DNA from 4 places in the Mycobacterium sp. SMC-4 genome. Region 2 is predicted to be linked to each of the others. Evidence: riboswitches for the same ligand, from Rfam matches in the RefSeq annotation. Region 2 holds a riboswitch; each other region holds the start of a gene.
What was found. Region 2 has a riboswitch for cobalamin ahead of KXD98_RS21415 (ABC transporter substrate-binding protein). Riboswitches for the same ligand answer to the same signal wherever they lie in the genome.

Region 1 (3,255 bases), 550 kb from region 2:
CGTTGAGTGCCGACAGCGGAATCGCGGTGACATCGTGGATGTCCAGCCGGGCGGCGAAATCGTGGAAGTCGTCCCGGATCTTCTCGAACTGATCCCGGTCCCAGCCGATCAGGTCCATCTTGTTGACGGCCAGCACGATGTGGCGAATACCCAACAGCGATGCCAGGAATGCGTGCCTGCGAGACTGCTCCAGCAGTCCGTGGCGGGCATCGACGAGCACAATGGCCAGCTGCGCCGTCGAGGTCCCGGTGACCATGTTGCGGGTGTACTGGATGTGGCCCGGGGTGTCGGCGATGATGAACTTGCGCTTTGCGGTCGCGAAGTAACGGTAAGCCACATCGATGGTGATGCCCTGCTCGCGTTCGGCCCGCAGACCGTCGGTCACCAGCGCCAGATCGGTGTAGTCGTGTCCGCGTTCCTTGGAGGTGCGCTCCACCGCAGCGAGCTGATCCTCCATCACGGCCTTGGAGTCGAACAGCAGCCGCCCGATCAACGTCGATTTGCCGTCGTCGACCGAACCTGCGGTCGCGATGCGTAGCAACGTCGCCATCTCAATTCCTCCCGTCGCTGCGCACGGCCATGTCAGAAATACCCTTCACGTTTGCGGTCTTCCATTCCTGCTTCGGAGATCCGGTCATCGGCGCGGGTGGCGCCGCGTTCGGTCAGCCGCGACACCGCGGTCTCGGCGATCACCTCGGAGACGGTGGCGGCGGTGGACTCCACGCAGCCGGTGCAGGTGACGTCGCCGACGGTGCGGAACCGGACGGTCTTCTCGACGATCGGCTCGTCCTTACGGGGCTGCATGAACTTGTGCACCGCCAGCAACATGCCGTCGCGCTCGAACACCGGACGCCGATGCGCGTAGTAGATCGATGGCAGCGCGATCTTCTCGGCACCGATGTAGGACCAGATGTCGAATTCAGTCCAGTTCGACAACGGGAAGGCCCGGATGTGCTCGCCTTTGCGATGCCGGCCGTTGTACAGGTTCCACAATTCCGGACGCTGACTCTTCGGATCCCACTGCCCGAACTCGTCACGGAAGCTGAACACCCGCTCCTTGGCGCGCGCCTTCTCCTCGTCGCGACGCGCCCCGCCGAATGCGGCGTCGAACTTGTTCTCCCGAATCGCGCGCAGCAGCGTGAAGGTCTGCATCGGATTGCGCGAGGGGATGGTCTCGACCACCCGGCCGGCGTCGATGTCGTCCTGCACCTTGGCCACGACCAGGCGCACACCCGACTCGGCCACGAGCTCATCGCGCGCCGCCAGCACCTCGTCGAAGTTGTGGCCGGTGTCGACATGCATGACCGGGAACGGCAGACGTCCGGGCCGGAAGGCCTTGAGCGCCAGATGCAGCATCACGATCGAGTCCTTGCCGCCGGAGAACAGCAGCACCGGCCGTTCGAACTCGGCGGCGACCTCGCGGATGATGTGGATCGCCTCGGCCTCCAGCGCGCGCAGGTGGCTGAGTTCGTAGCGCCCGGCGTTTCGGGTCAGCTCGTCAGTGGCGGTCATCATTTCCTCATAAAGTTGGTAGAACTGACCATATTTACAGCCATAGTCAGAAATGGTGCCCGATGAACTTCTGAACTGTCAACATTTCGGTGTTACATTGCCCTCGTTCGACGCAGGGGAACGCCGGTGTGAATCCGGGGCTGTCCCGCAACTGTGACCCGATCGCGGACCGCGACGGGGAGCCAGATCGCCTGCGCGACGTTCGACACCACGAGGATGGACGACAACAGATGAATATTGCCGACGACGCGATTCGTCGTACCTTCGGCCGTCGACGGTTCCTCGTCGGCGCGGGAGGCGCCGGCCTGCTGACCCTGGGCGCTCCCCTGGTACTGACCGGATGCAGCACTGGCGGACCGACCGGCGAACCGGGCTCGGGCGAGCCGATCCGCGGCGGCACACTGCGCACCGTCTTCGCGGGCACCTCGGCCAGCGCCGACGTGCTCGACCCTCACGTGGTGCCGCACTCGGCCGGCGGCGCGGTGTCCAAGAACGTCTGGGAACGGCTCGTCGAATACAACAACGACCTCACGCTGCGTTATCGGCTGGCCGAGTCGCTCCAACCCAACGCCGACGGCACCCAATGGCGGCTCAACGTGCGCCGGGGAGTGCGGTTCAGCGATGGCAGCCCGTTGACTGCGGCCGACGTCATGTGGAGTCTGGAGCGGATGCTCGATGCCGACAAGCCGTCGTCGGGCGACCTGTCCATGATCGACCTCGCGGCCACCAAGGTTGACGGTGAGCACGCGGTGGTCGTCACGATGAAAGAGCCGCTGGCCGACTTCGGCTCCGTGCTGGCCGGCTGGTACGTCTACGTGGTCAAGGACGGCAGCACCGATTTCGACTCGACGACGCTGCCCGTCGGCACCGGCCCGTTCGTGCTCGAATCGTGGTCGCCGGGTGACCGGACGCGGTTGGTCCGCAACGAGACCTATTGGGACGGACCAGGATACCTTGACGCCGTCGAGATCCTACAGATCGCAGCGACCGAGCCCCGACTCAACACCTTCCTGTCGCGGGAAGCCGACGTCGTCTACGAGCTGGCGCCCGCGCAGAGCAACGCCCTGCGCGAACAGCCCGATGTCTATCTGGTCACCCCGCCGTCGGGTGTGATGTCCGCCTTCCAGATGAGAGTGGACATGGCGCCGTTCGACGATCCGAGGGTGCGCGAGGCGATGCGGCTCTCGGTGGATCGTCAAGCGATCGTCGACTCGGTGTTCTACGGTTTCGCCGAGCAAGGCAACGACCTCTACGGCAAGGGCGCTCCCTTCTACAATTCCGGGTTGCCACAACGCTCCTGTGATCCGCAGCGGGCTCGCGAGCTGCTGCGCGAAGCCGGCCACCAGAATCTGACCGTCACCCTGCACACCGCCGATGTGAGTCCGGGCCAACTGGAGTCGGCCACCCTGTTCGCCGAGCAGGCCAAGCAGTCGGGTATCACCGTCGAATTGCAGACCGAGCCGGGCGACATCTACTTCTCACAGATCTCCGGCAATCGGCCACTGACCCAGTCAGGCTGGTGGAACTACAGTCTGGACTACTTCTACGGCCAGGCCCTGACCTCCGACGCACCCGACAACGGCACCGGCTGGCGAAGGCCGGACTGGGACCGGAAATTCTACGAAGCGCGCGCAACGATGGATGCAGATCGCCGCGCGGCGCTTTACGACGAACTGCAGGAGCAGCTCTGGAACGAGGGCGGTCACATCCTGCACAGCTTCGCTCTGCAACCCACTGCGGTAC
Region 2 (3,255 bases):
CGAAATCATCGACCATTATCAATGGCGGACCGCCCCTTGCTTCGACGGCACTCCGAAGGTCAGACGCGAGAACTATACGGGACTCGTCTATGCCTACCTCTGTCCGTGCCCATCGCTGGAATATGAAGCCCGAGTCGGTGGGATTCGGCACCTCACCGGTCGGCGCACTAACAATTACGGAGTCTAGGAAATCACGCCAGAGGCGCTGCTTTTCCACATAAGAAGAGCCAGGGCGTGAGATCTCGCACGACAATGCGTGCACAGTACTGGTGAACAGCTTGCGAACTTGCTTATCACTGATGAAGACGAAGGAATCGAGCAGGGCAGTAGCATGGTTAATGTGCTGAGTTGAGAACCCTTCCAGCCAACGGACCGGATTCACCCTATCCGCCTCAGGCCATTCGCGTACCCGCCGAAGGTACATCTTTGTATCAAGTATTTCGTCTGCGTCCACGCTGCCCCTTGATCCCTTCACCAGCCGTTATGGTAGCCCCGGCTGCTTCCTCGGTCATGGACCTTCGACGACCTACACCGCCGCGACGAGTTCGGCGTGTCCCCAGTGAATGAGTTCAACTGGTCTTTACCCGTGCTGTTGGTACATGGTTGTGCGGGTCGAGGGCGGAGCTTCGGCGAGAACATGCGGCAGTGGGGCCTGCTGGAATTCCTTCGGCACCGTCGGCGACTGCTCGCTGTCTCACCGCGAACGGTGGCTGTCGCTGATGGTTGTGAGGGCAATAGTTTCAGGTTGTCGGGTATTCGGCGTGTAAGTCGCCGTGGAACAGTCGCCCGTAGAAGGGGTTCATCCAGGGGACTTCCGAGCATTCCGAATATCATGGTGGTGTGTCGAAGGCAGCTCTATGCGCTACGCGCCGGTCCTCGGACTTGAGTGAGCATTCGGCTGAGGTGTTCGCCGAGGCTGAGGGTTGCTAGGCCGAGGTTCTTTGAGAGCCCCGCTGTGATCAGCGCGAACGGGACCGCGGTCATTATGTACTGCCAAAGTGCCCAACCGACGAAGTTGTCGTTGGTAAAAGTGGCGTCCCGAGTCATGAACAAGATAACTAGAGCTATCAAGCCCATTAGCATCCATGCGGTTCCCTGCACCCGGAAATGTTAATGGCGACGACGACTAACCGCGCGGTCGAAGTCTCGGTGGCGCAGCTGCAGCGTCTAAAGGACGCCATCCGATGCCAACGAAGCACCGACCAAGCACCGACCAGAGGGGAGGGTCTAGCAGTAGGGCAACCGCCCGGAAACATGTCCTGATCTGCAAAAACGAGAAGTGCCCCCGGCAGGATTCGAACCTGCGACACCGGCTTTAGGAGAGCCGTGCTCTATCCCCTGAGCTACGAGGGCGTGGGACACCTTGAATCTAGTCGGTCGGAGCCCGCGATGGTTCTCGGGTCCCGTGGCAGGGGATGTCGGCCACGCGGTTGAGTGTCGGTGGGCCATCGGATACCTTATTGAAAATGGTTTTCAATAAAGCGGACGGGCGCTGGCGGTCACGCGCGTCCAGCCCGGGGTCTACCCATGCCACCACGTCGCCGCGCGAGGTATGGTCCCAGCGAGCTAGTTGCACCCACCTCGGTTGGGTCAGGGAATCCGGTGAGAGGCCGGAGCTGACGCGCAGCGGTATGGGGGACGGGCGGAGCAGCGGCCACTGGACCCGGCGACGGGTCTGGGAAGGCGCTCCGACTGGACGATCCCGAGTCCGAACACCTGCTGGCTCGGGCCCGGCGCACATTGCCGGGCTCGACTGTCGGATGGACCTCGCGATTGGGTCCCGGATCGGAAGGCGTCGGGTGTCTGGACGTTGGCGAAATATCGGATTGTCGGCTCTGCTGATCGGCCTGCTTGCCGGTTGCAGCGCTACCGCGGGTGCCCCTCCGGCCGCCGCCCCCGCGGGCCCCTCGGCTGGGAATTACCACGTCACGGTCCAGAACTGCGGCCGCACCGTGGTGGTGAACGCGCCGCCGCAACGGGCGATCACCATCGATCAGCCGGCAACCGAACTCCTGCTGACCCTCGGGCTTGCCGACCGGATGGTCGGTACCGCGTCGTGGAGTGACCCCGTGCTGCCCGATCTTGCCGCCGAGAATGCCAAGGTGCCCGTCCTGAGCAACGACCATCCGTCGTTGGAACGGGTGCTTAGTGAGAAGCCGGACTTCATCTACGCCATCTTCGACTGGTCGTTCACCGACGAGGGTGTCGCGCCGCGTGATCGCTTCGAAAGCCTCGGCGTGCCGACCTATCAGTCATCGAGCGAATGCACCGGCCAGAATGCGCAGCAGGAGCGGGCTTTGACACCGGATGACCTCTACGCTGAAATCAGCGATGTAGCAACAATCTTCGGTGTTTCCGAGCGTGGGGAAGAGCTGATCTCCTCCCTCAGCAGCAGAATGGCGACCGCAGCGGATGGCCTGGACGCCAACGGCCTCTCGTTGATGTGGTGGTATTCCTCGACGAAGGCGCCCTACATCGCGGGCTGCTGTGGGGCACCGGGCATCATCACCGAAGCCGTTGGTGCGACCAACGCCTTCGCCGACAACCGCCAACTGTGGCCGGAGATTTCCTGGGAGGCGATTCTGGACCGCGATCCCGACGTTCTGGTGCTGGCTGACCTCACCCGCGGCGACGATGGGGACAGCATCGCCGCCAAAATCGAGTTCCTGGAGTCAGATCCGGTCGCCAGTCAGCTGACGGCGGTGCGGGAACGACGGTGGATCGTGTTGTCCGGCAGCGAGATGGACCCGTCGCTGCGCAACGTCGATGCCGTCGAGAAGGTCGCGGCCGGGCTGCGCTCGCTGGGGATGGTCGATCGATGACCGCAGTCAGTGACCCCAGTGCGCTGCTCGCAGCATGGGATGCCCAGCAGGCCGCCTACATTGCTGACCGTGAAGGCCGATTCCGCATCATCGTCGAAACGGTCGGACTTGCCTGCGGTCGGGCACCGTTGGTGGTCGACTTGGCCTGCGGACCAGGGTCGTTGAGCGCTCGGATTCTCGACGCGATACCCGAGGCGACCGTGCTGGCCGTCGACCACGATCCGCTGTTGCTCGACATCGCCGCGCGCGCCGTCGGGGGAGTCCACGGCCGGCGAATGACCGTGTTGGATGCCGACCTGCAGGACGACGGTTGGACGGCGGCCGTGACCACCGCACTCGACGGGCGCGTGCCGGACGCGGTGGTGTCGACCACGGCCCTGCACTGGCTACCGCCCGACGAACTGGTCCGCGTCTACTGCGGGGCTTCATCACT
Region 3 (3,255 bases), 420 kb from region 2:
GTCCGCGGTGCCACGGCGCATCGTAGGTGTACACCCGCCCCAGCTCGGTCAGCCACGGCAACTGGCGCGACCAGGTGGAGCCGCGTCCCATCAGACCGTGCACCAGCACCAGCGGGCGGCCGGTGCCACCCCGGGCGGTCAACAGCTGCATAGGCTCATCATGGGCGATGGCCACGTCCGCGACACCCGGTAGCCTGAGAACCATGGCTGTTGTCAAGATCAACGCAATCGAGGTCCCGCCCAACGCCGGGCCCGAGTTGGAGAAGCGGTTTGCCCACCGCGCTCACGCGGTCGACAACCAACCCGGCTTCCTGGGCTTCCAGCTGCTGCGCCCGGTCAAGGGCGAGGACCGCTATTTCGTGGTGACACAGTGGGAGTCCGACGAGGCCTTCCAGGCCTGGGCGAACGGGCCCGCGGTCGAGGCACACGCCGGCGAGCGCAAGAACCCCGTGGCCACCGGCGCATCGCTGCTGGAGTTCGAGGTCGTGCTCGACGTTGCCGGGACCGACAACACGGGCTAGGGCGGGGACGCGACATCGCGCGGCCACGAAATTGGCCGCGCTGGCACTCGTCGCGGTCCTCGCCGGTGGGTGCACCGCCACCAGGACGGCGCCGGCCGACGGCGCCTACGGCGTGCCCATCGCGATCAACACCCCGCAGGGTCTGCGCGCCAAGCAGACCATGGACATGCTCAACAGCGACTGGCCGATCGGTGAGGTCGGTATCCGCACTCTGGCCGCCCCGGAGGTCGTCGAACATGTGGGCGTCACGCTGGACCGGATGTGGTGGGACCGCCCCTTCACCGTCACCGACGTCGACATCGGCGCAGGCAACGCCACCCTGCGGATCACCACGTCCTACGGGGTCGAGCAGAGCATCGACCTGCGCACCGACGACTCCAGCCTGGTCGACCGGTTCGCGGTCAGTCTGGTCAAGCCGGTCATCGAGCAGTTCTCCGACGTCGACGCCCAGCTGACCGACTCCGGCGCCCGATACTCCTACCAGGTCGCCAGGGTCGTCGACGGCCGGTGCGAGAAGGTGGCCGGCACCAACACAGACCTGTCGCTGCCGCTGGCCTCCATCTTCAAGCTCTACGTGCTGCTGGCGGTCGCCGAAGCGGTCAAAACCGGCGACGCACACTGGAACGACTCGCTGACGATCACCGCGAAAGCCAAGGCCGTCGGGTCCTCCGGGTTCGACCACCTGCCCCCTGGCGCCACCCTCACTGTCCGGCAGGCCGCCCAGCAGATGATCTCGGCCAGCGACAACATGGCCACCGATCTGCTCATCGGCCACCTTGGCCCCGGCGCTGTGGAGCGCGCGCTGGTGCTCGCCGGCCACCACGACCCGGCCAGCATGACGCCGTTCCCGACCATGCACCAGCTGTTCTCGGTCGGCTGGGGTAAGCCCGACGTGCGCGAACAGTGGAAACAGGCCTCGCCGCAAAAGCGCGCCCAGCTGCTTCAGCAGACCACCACCCGGCCCTACGAGCCGGACCCGGAACGCACCCACATGCCGGCCTCTGACATCGGCGCGGAGTGGTACGGCAGCGCCTCGGACATCTGCCGCCTGCACGCGGCGCTGCAGAAGGCAGCGGTGGGCGAGGCCGCTCCGGTCGTCGACGTCCTCTCGGCGGTCCCCGGCATCGACCTGGACCGCACCATCTGGCCCTACATCGGCGCCAAGGCCGGCAATCTGCCCGGCGATCTGACCTTCAGCTGGTATGCCGTCGACCGGACCGGGCAGCCGTGGGTGGTCAGCATGCAGTCCAATTGGCCGCAGTACCGCAGCCAGACCGCCGCGGCATGGCTGCTGTCGATGGCTGAGCAGATGTTCGCTCTCGTTCAACCCTGACCGTCCCGGGAGAGTACGCTCCACCTGCTGCGGTGTACGGGAACCCGGTGTGAGACCGGGGCGGCCCTCGCCACTGTGAACGGGGAGCCGGTGTCCTCCATGCCACTGCCCGCGCTCGACGCGCGGGTGGGAAGGCGGATACCGGCGCACCGGGCCCCTGAAGGGTGAGCCGGTGGATCCGTGAGCCAGGAGACCGGCCGTGGCACCGACACACGATGCCCACGAGGTGCTGGGCAGAAAGGCACGGCTATATACATGCACATCGCAGAGGGTTTCCTGCCCCCGGCGCACGCGTTGGCCTGGACCATCGCGGCGGCGCCGTTCGTCGTCCACGGGGCCAGACAGGTCGTCGTCACCGTCAAGCGCCACCCGTCGTCGGGTCCGCTGCTGGCAGCGGTCGGCGCGTTCTCCTTCGTCATGTCGGCGATCAAGTTGCCGTCGGTGACGGGCTCGAGTTCGCACCCGACCGGGACCGGGCTCGGCACGGCGATATTCAGACCACCGGTGATGGCCTTCCTCGGCACGGTGGTGCTGCTGTTCCAGGCACTACTGCTGGCGCACGGCGGAATCACCACCCTGGGCGCCAACGCGTTCTCGATGGCGATCGCGGGTCCGTGGGCCGGCTTCGCCGTGTTCTTCGCGCTGCGCAGAGCCGGGGTCGGTGTGCTGCCGGCGGTGTTCGCCCTGGCGTTCGTGGCCGACCTGGTCACCTACGTCGTCACCAGCATCCAACTGGCGCTGGCGTTCCCGGCCGCCGAAGGCGGCATCGCCGAAAGCCTGGTCGAATTCATGGGGGTGTTCGCGATCACCCAGGTTCCGCTGGCGATCGTCGAAGGCCTCATCACCGTGGGGGTCGTGCGTGTGCTCATGCAGGTCGCGTCGTCGGAGCTGCTGAGCCTGGGATTTCTCAAGGGCCAGGAGGTGCCCACCGGCGCCGGCGACGAACACAACGGCTCCGAGCGAGAGGTCATCGACCGATGAGTGAACGTCGTAAAAGCTCTGCGGCCCTGCTGGTTTCGGTACTGCTCGGCCTCGCCGCGGTGATTGCCGTGGGCTCCCTGCTCCTGGGTTACGCGCGCGATTCGGACGCCGAATTCGGCGGCGCTGACGGCCAGGCTGAAGAGGTGATCACCGAACTGCACGAAGATTACGAGCCGTGGTTCTCCCCGCTGGTCGGCGAACTGCCTGGCGAGGTCGAGTCCGGTCTGTTCGCGCTGCAGGCCGGAATCGGTGGCATCGTGCTCGGCGGTGCGATCGGGTGGTACGCCGGTCGCAACCGCGGCCGCAGCGAGGCGAGCGAAAAGGACCGCGGCAGCGACTGAGTCGCACCGGTGAACCCCCTCGACCTCAGCGCGGCACGCAATCGGTGGTCAGGTCACCCGGCGGCGGAGAAGCTCGGGC
Region 4 (3,255 bases), 920 kb from region 2:
GAGCGTGCGCGCGAACGAACGAGGATCCATCGCGCTCGCGGGTACGCCACCGAGGCGGATATCCCCACGCTCGGCGTTGAGGACCCGATAGATCGTCTTGAGGAGCGTGGACTTGCCACTGCCGTTCGGACCCAGCAGACCCACGCAGCACCCCGGCTCCACCGCGATACTCACGCCGTCGATCAGTAACCGTCCCCCAACCCGGATGGCCAACTCCCGCACGTCGACATCGACGGGGATCGTCATCGCGCACCGTCCAGTTGGCGGTCCCGCCGAGACATCAGGTACAGAAACAACGGTCCGCCGACAAGAGCGGTCAGGATGCCCACTGGGATCTCCTGCGGACTGGCCACCGTACGCGCCGCCAGGTCGACCCACACCATGAATGCCGCACCGAACAGCGCGCTACCGACCAACAGCCGGCGGTGCAGTGCGCCGACCAGAACGCGCACGATGTGTGGGACGACCAGGCCGACGAAGCCGACGGCTCCGGAGACGGCGACCATCACCGCCGTCAGCGCCGCGGTGGCCACGAACAGCTCCAGTCGCACCCTGACCACCGGCACACCGAGTGTCACGGCAGCCTCGTCTCCGGCCAGTAGAGCGTCCATCGCCCGCGCCCGAATGAGGAGCCACGCCAGCACCACCCCCAAGACGAGCGCCGGAAGGGCAAGTGTCGACCAGCGTGCGCGTTCGAAACTGCCGAGCAGCCAGAACAGCACCTGTTGGGCACCCCGAGGGTCGCCGAGGAAAACGAGGTAGCTGGTCAGTGCCGACAGGACATAACCCGCGACCACCCCGGTGAGCACCAACCGCAACGGATCCAGCCCGGCCCGACCCCGGCGAGCGACCAGGTACACCAACGCCATCGACACAGTGGCGGTGAGAAATGCCGCACCGCTCAGGCCCAACATGCCTAGCCCGAGTGCGCTCCCATAGACGATGACCGCGGCTGCACCGATGGAGGCGCCTGAGGACACCCCGAGTACGTACGGATCGGCAATGGGGTTGCGCACCAAGGCTTGTACGGCCACGCCGACCAGGCTCAGCCCCGCGCCCACCAGCGCGGCCAGAATGACGCGCGGGAGCCGAAGGTCCCAGATGATCTGTGTGACATGCGGAGCCACCGCTGAGTCCGCCGGACCGAACACTTTGGCTCGGACCACCTCCACCACGGTGTCTGCTGGAATCCGTACCGAGCCAATCCCGACGGCGATGACCAGCGAGACGAGACCCAGAGTGAGGACAGCAAGCATCAACGCTGCAAACCACGCCGGCGATAGTGCTCCGGCCGACGGCTGGTGCTGGGGAGATGTCCGGCGGCGGCCAGTGGTGGCCGCCACCCGTATCACGTCAGGGTGACGCGGATCCGGACTGACACGACCAGAGCCGCCTCTCGCGGGGCGGGTGTCCATCTGACACGGGCATGAGTATCCATCTTCGCTCTCCGTTCCGGGGTTTCCACGCCCCGTATCACCGGCCCGCGGCGGCGCAGTGTCCTGACTCCCGGATCGCCGCTCGCCCCGACCTTCCAGCCCATGGGCCGTGGTCACGCGTGGGGTCTGCTCCCCGGTCACAGTGGCGGGACCGTGCCGGAATCACACCGGCTTCCTCACCCCGTCGCGGCTGTTACCGCGCAAAGGGTACCGCGGGATACCCCGCGCCGCGCGCACGGGGTCACACGGCCCCGGTGGGCGGCAGACTACCCGTGGACCAAAGACACCGGTTCGAAGGTGCGCACCGGGCCGGCCACAGTCGCGCTGCATTGTGACAAGAGCGGCTCAGACATCTTGTTGCGCAGCGTGATTTGCACGGAACCGACGTCGTACTGCAGGACCACGCGCGTCAGCTCCTGCTCCGACTCGACGTCGAGCGGCGCGAACGCGTGGATGCGGTCGTCGCCGAGCTCCAGACGCGCGAAGTGCTGCGCGGCCTGGACGGCGTGCGGAAGCGAGGTGCGGCCCCGCAGGAACCGGGTGTCCAGCCGTCCATCGAGATAGCGGGTGACCAGACCCGCCGCATCCGTCGAGTCCACCCGGCCGTAACACAAACCCTCCGGCAAGATCAGCATGGTGGCGGCGAACCTGTCGCCCCCTAAATGTGAACATTCCCAGGTGTTTTCGGGATACGCCGCGGCGATCGCGGACACTGCGGCGCGACCGCGCACCGCGCAGCATTGATCGTGCTTGCCGTGCGCACAGACAGCCACCAGCGGACCGCTGACCGGCTCACCGCCGGAGCCGTCCAGAGGCACCTCGAGGTACTCACGGGGATCACCGACCTCACCGTGCCACAGCGACTCGACGCCTGGGTCGGCGTGCGCGACATACCAACGCCAGCGCGGCGTTGCCGAGCGACGGCCGTGCCGGCGGATGGCCGCAATGCGCAGCTTGGCGGCCTCTGCGCGGCGCACGACGGCACGACCCAGCTGCGGGTCGATGACACTGGGCGACTGCAGAAATGCCGACGGCCCCCAGCCGCCCTCAAGCTCGAGCAGCAGCCACGTGTGACCTGCCGAGGCGGTGCCATACATCGGATCGCCGCGCGCCAGGGACTGGTCGCTGCACGGCGTCGGCTTCACCACATCGGTCACGGGTGATCCACCGGCACGACGACCGCCTCACGCAGCAGGCGGCTCAGCACCACCGCGCCGTCGGCGGCATCCAGTCCGGGCAGCGAGTCGGCGCGCATCACGGAGCCGCGGTGCAGCGCAGCCAACGCGTCGGCGCACACGTCGGGGAAATCGATGGTGCGGTCCGGCAGGCACAGCCGCACCCGGCCGTGATGTCGGCCAATAGTGGCAACCAGGCCGCCACGCCAGCGCACCGCAACGGTGGCGGAATGTTCGGCCGCGTCGAAGACGGCCAGCGGCCGCACCGCCACCGGACGGGTCCGCTCCGCGTACTGCTGTGTCAGTCGCGTGGCCACTCCCTCGCTCAGCTCGGTGGTGCTGTCCCGCAGCGTCGCTGTCAGTTCAGCCAGGATTTTTGTTGCTGTGGCGACCATTTCGTCACGGTTGGTCGCATCGAGGGCCATCGGCAGGGAGCTGCGGAACTCTTCGTGGTCTGCCAGTTGGTCGACGAGCGCGCGCACCACATCCAGCCGGGTGGTCGCCGACACCCCGACGGTCAGGTGAATCGACACGGTGTCCTGGGCCCGCGCCGAGTGGATCCAGCCGCGCGGGAGGTACAGCGCATCGCCGGGAGCGAGCACGGTGTCGATGACCGGCTCGTCGTCGGCGACGCGGCGGGCGAT

Region 1: linked by a shared signal. The riboswitch ahead of KXD98_RS18670 (ABC transporter substrate-binding protein) and the one ahead of KXD98_RS21415 (ABC transporter substrate-binding protein) in region 2 are both predicted to bind cobalamin.
Region 3: linked by a shared signal. The riboswitch ahead of KXD98_RS23470 (energy-coupling factor ABC transporter permease) and the one ahead of KXD98_RS21415 (ABC transporter substrate-binding protein) in region 2 are both predicted to bind cobalamin.
Region 4: linked by a shared signal. The riboswitch ahead of KXD98_RS25940 (iron ABC transporter permease) and the one ahead of KXD98_RS21415 (ABC transporter substrate-binding protein) in region 2 are both predicted to bind cobalamin.

What each region holds. Positions count from the first base shown of each region.
Region 1 covers NZ_CP079869.1:3,945,986-3,949,240, forward strand. Annotated here, with positions in the region: gene cysC (adenylyl-sulfate kinase) at 1-550, opposite strand, end outside; gene cysD (sulfate adenylyltransferase subunit CysD) at 583-1,512, opposite strand; cobalamin riboswitch at 1,590-1,726, shown strand; gene KXD98_RS18670 (ABC transporter substrate-binding protein) at 1,743-3,255, shown strand, end outside.
Region 2 covers NZ_CP079869.1:4,495,993-4,499,247, reverse strand. Annotated here, with positions in the region: tRNA gene KXD98_RS21420 (tRNA-Arg) at 1,281-1,353, opposite strand; cobalamin riboswitch at 1,551-1,739, shown strand; gene KXD98_RS21415 (ABC transporter substrate-binding protein) at 1,800-2,822, shown strand; gene KXD98_RS21410 (trans-aconitate 2-methyltransferase) at 2,819-3,255, shown strand, end outside.
Region 3 covers NZ_CP079869.1:4,918,925-4,922,179, forward strand. Annotated here, with positions in the region: gene KXD98_RS23455 (alpha/beta fold hydrolase) at 1-151, opposite strand, end outside; gene mhuD (mycobilin-forming heme oxygenase MhuD) at 204-521, shown strand; gene KXD98_RS23465 (serine hydrolase) at 496-1,854, shown strand; cobalamin riboswitch at 1,868-2,071, shown strand; gene KXD98_RS23470 (energy-coupling factor ABC transporter permease) at 2,110-2,835, shown strand; gene KXD98_RS23475 (energy-coupling factor ABC transporter substrate-binding protein) at 2,832-3,176, shown strand; gene KXD98_RS23480 (CbiQ family ECF transporter T component) at 3,186-3,255, shown strand, end outside.
Region 4 covers NZ_CP079869.1:5,419,124-5,422,378, forward strand. Annotated here, with positions in the region: gene KXD98_RS25935 (ABC transporter ATP-binding protein) at 1-246, opposite strand, end outside; gene KXD98_RS25940 (iron ABC transporter permease) at 243-1,256, opposite strand; cobalamin riboswitch at 1,494-1,613, opposite strand; gene KXD98_RS25945 (sucrase ferredoxin) at 1,703-2,533, opposite strand; gene KXD98_RS25950 (cupin domain-containing protein) at 2,590-3,255, opposite strand, start outside.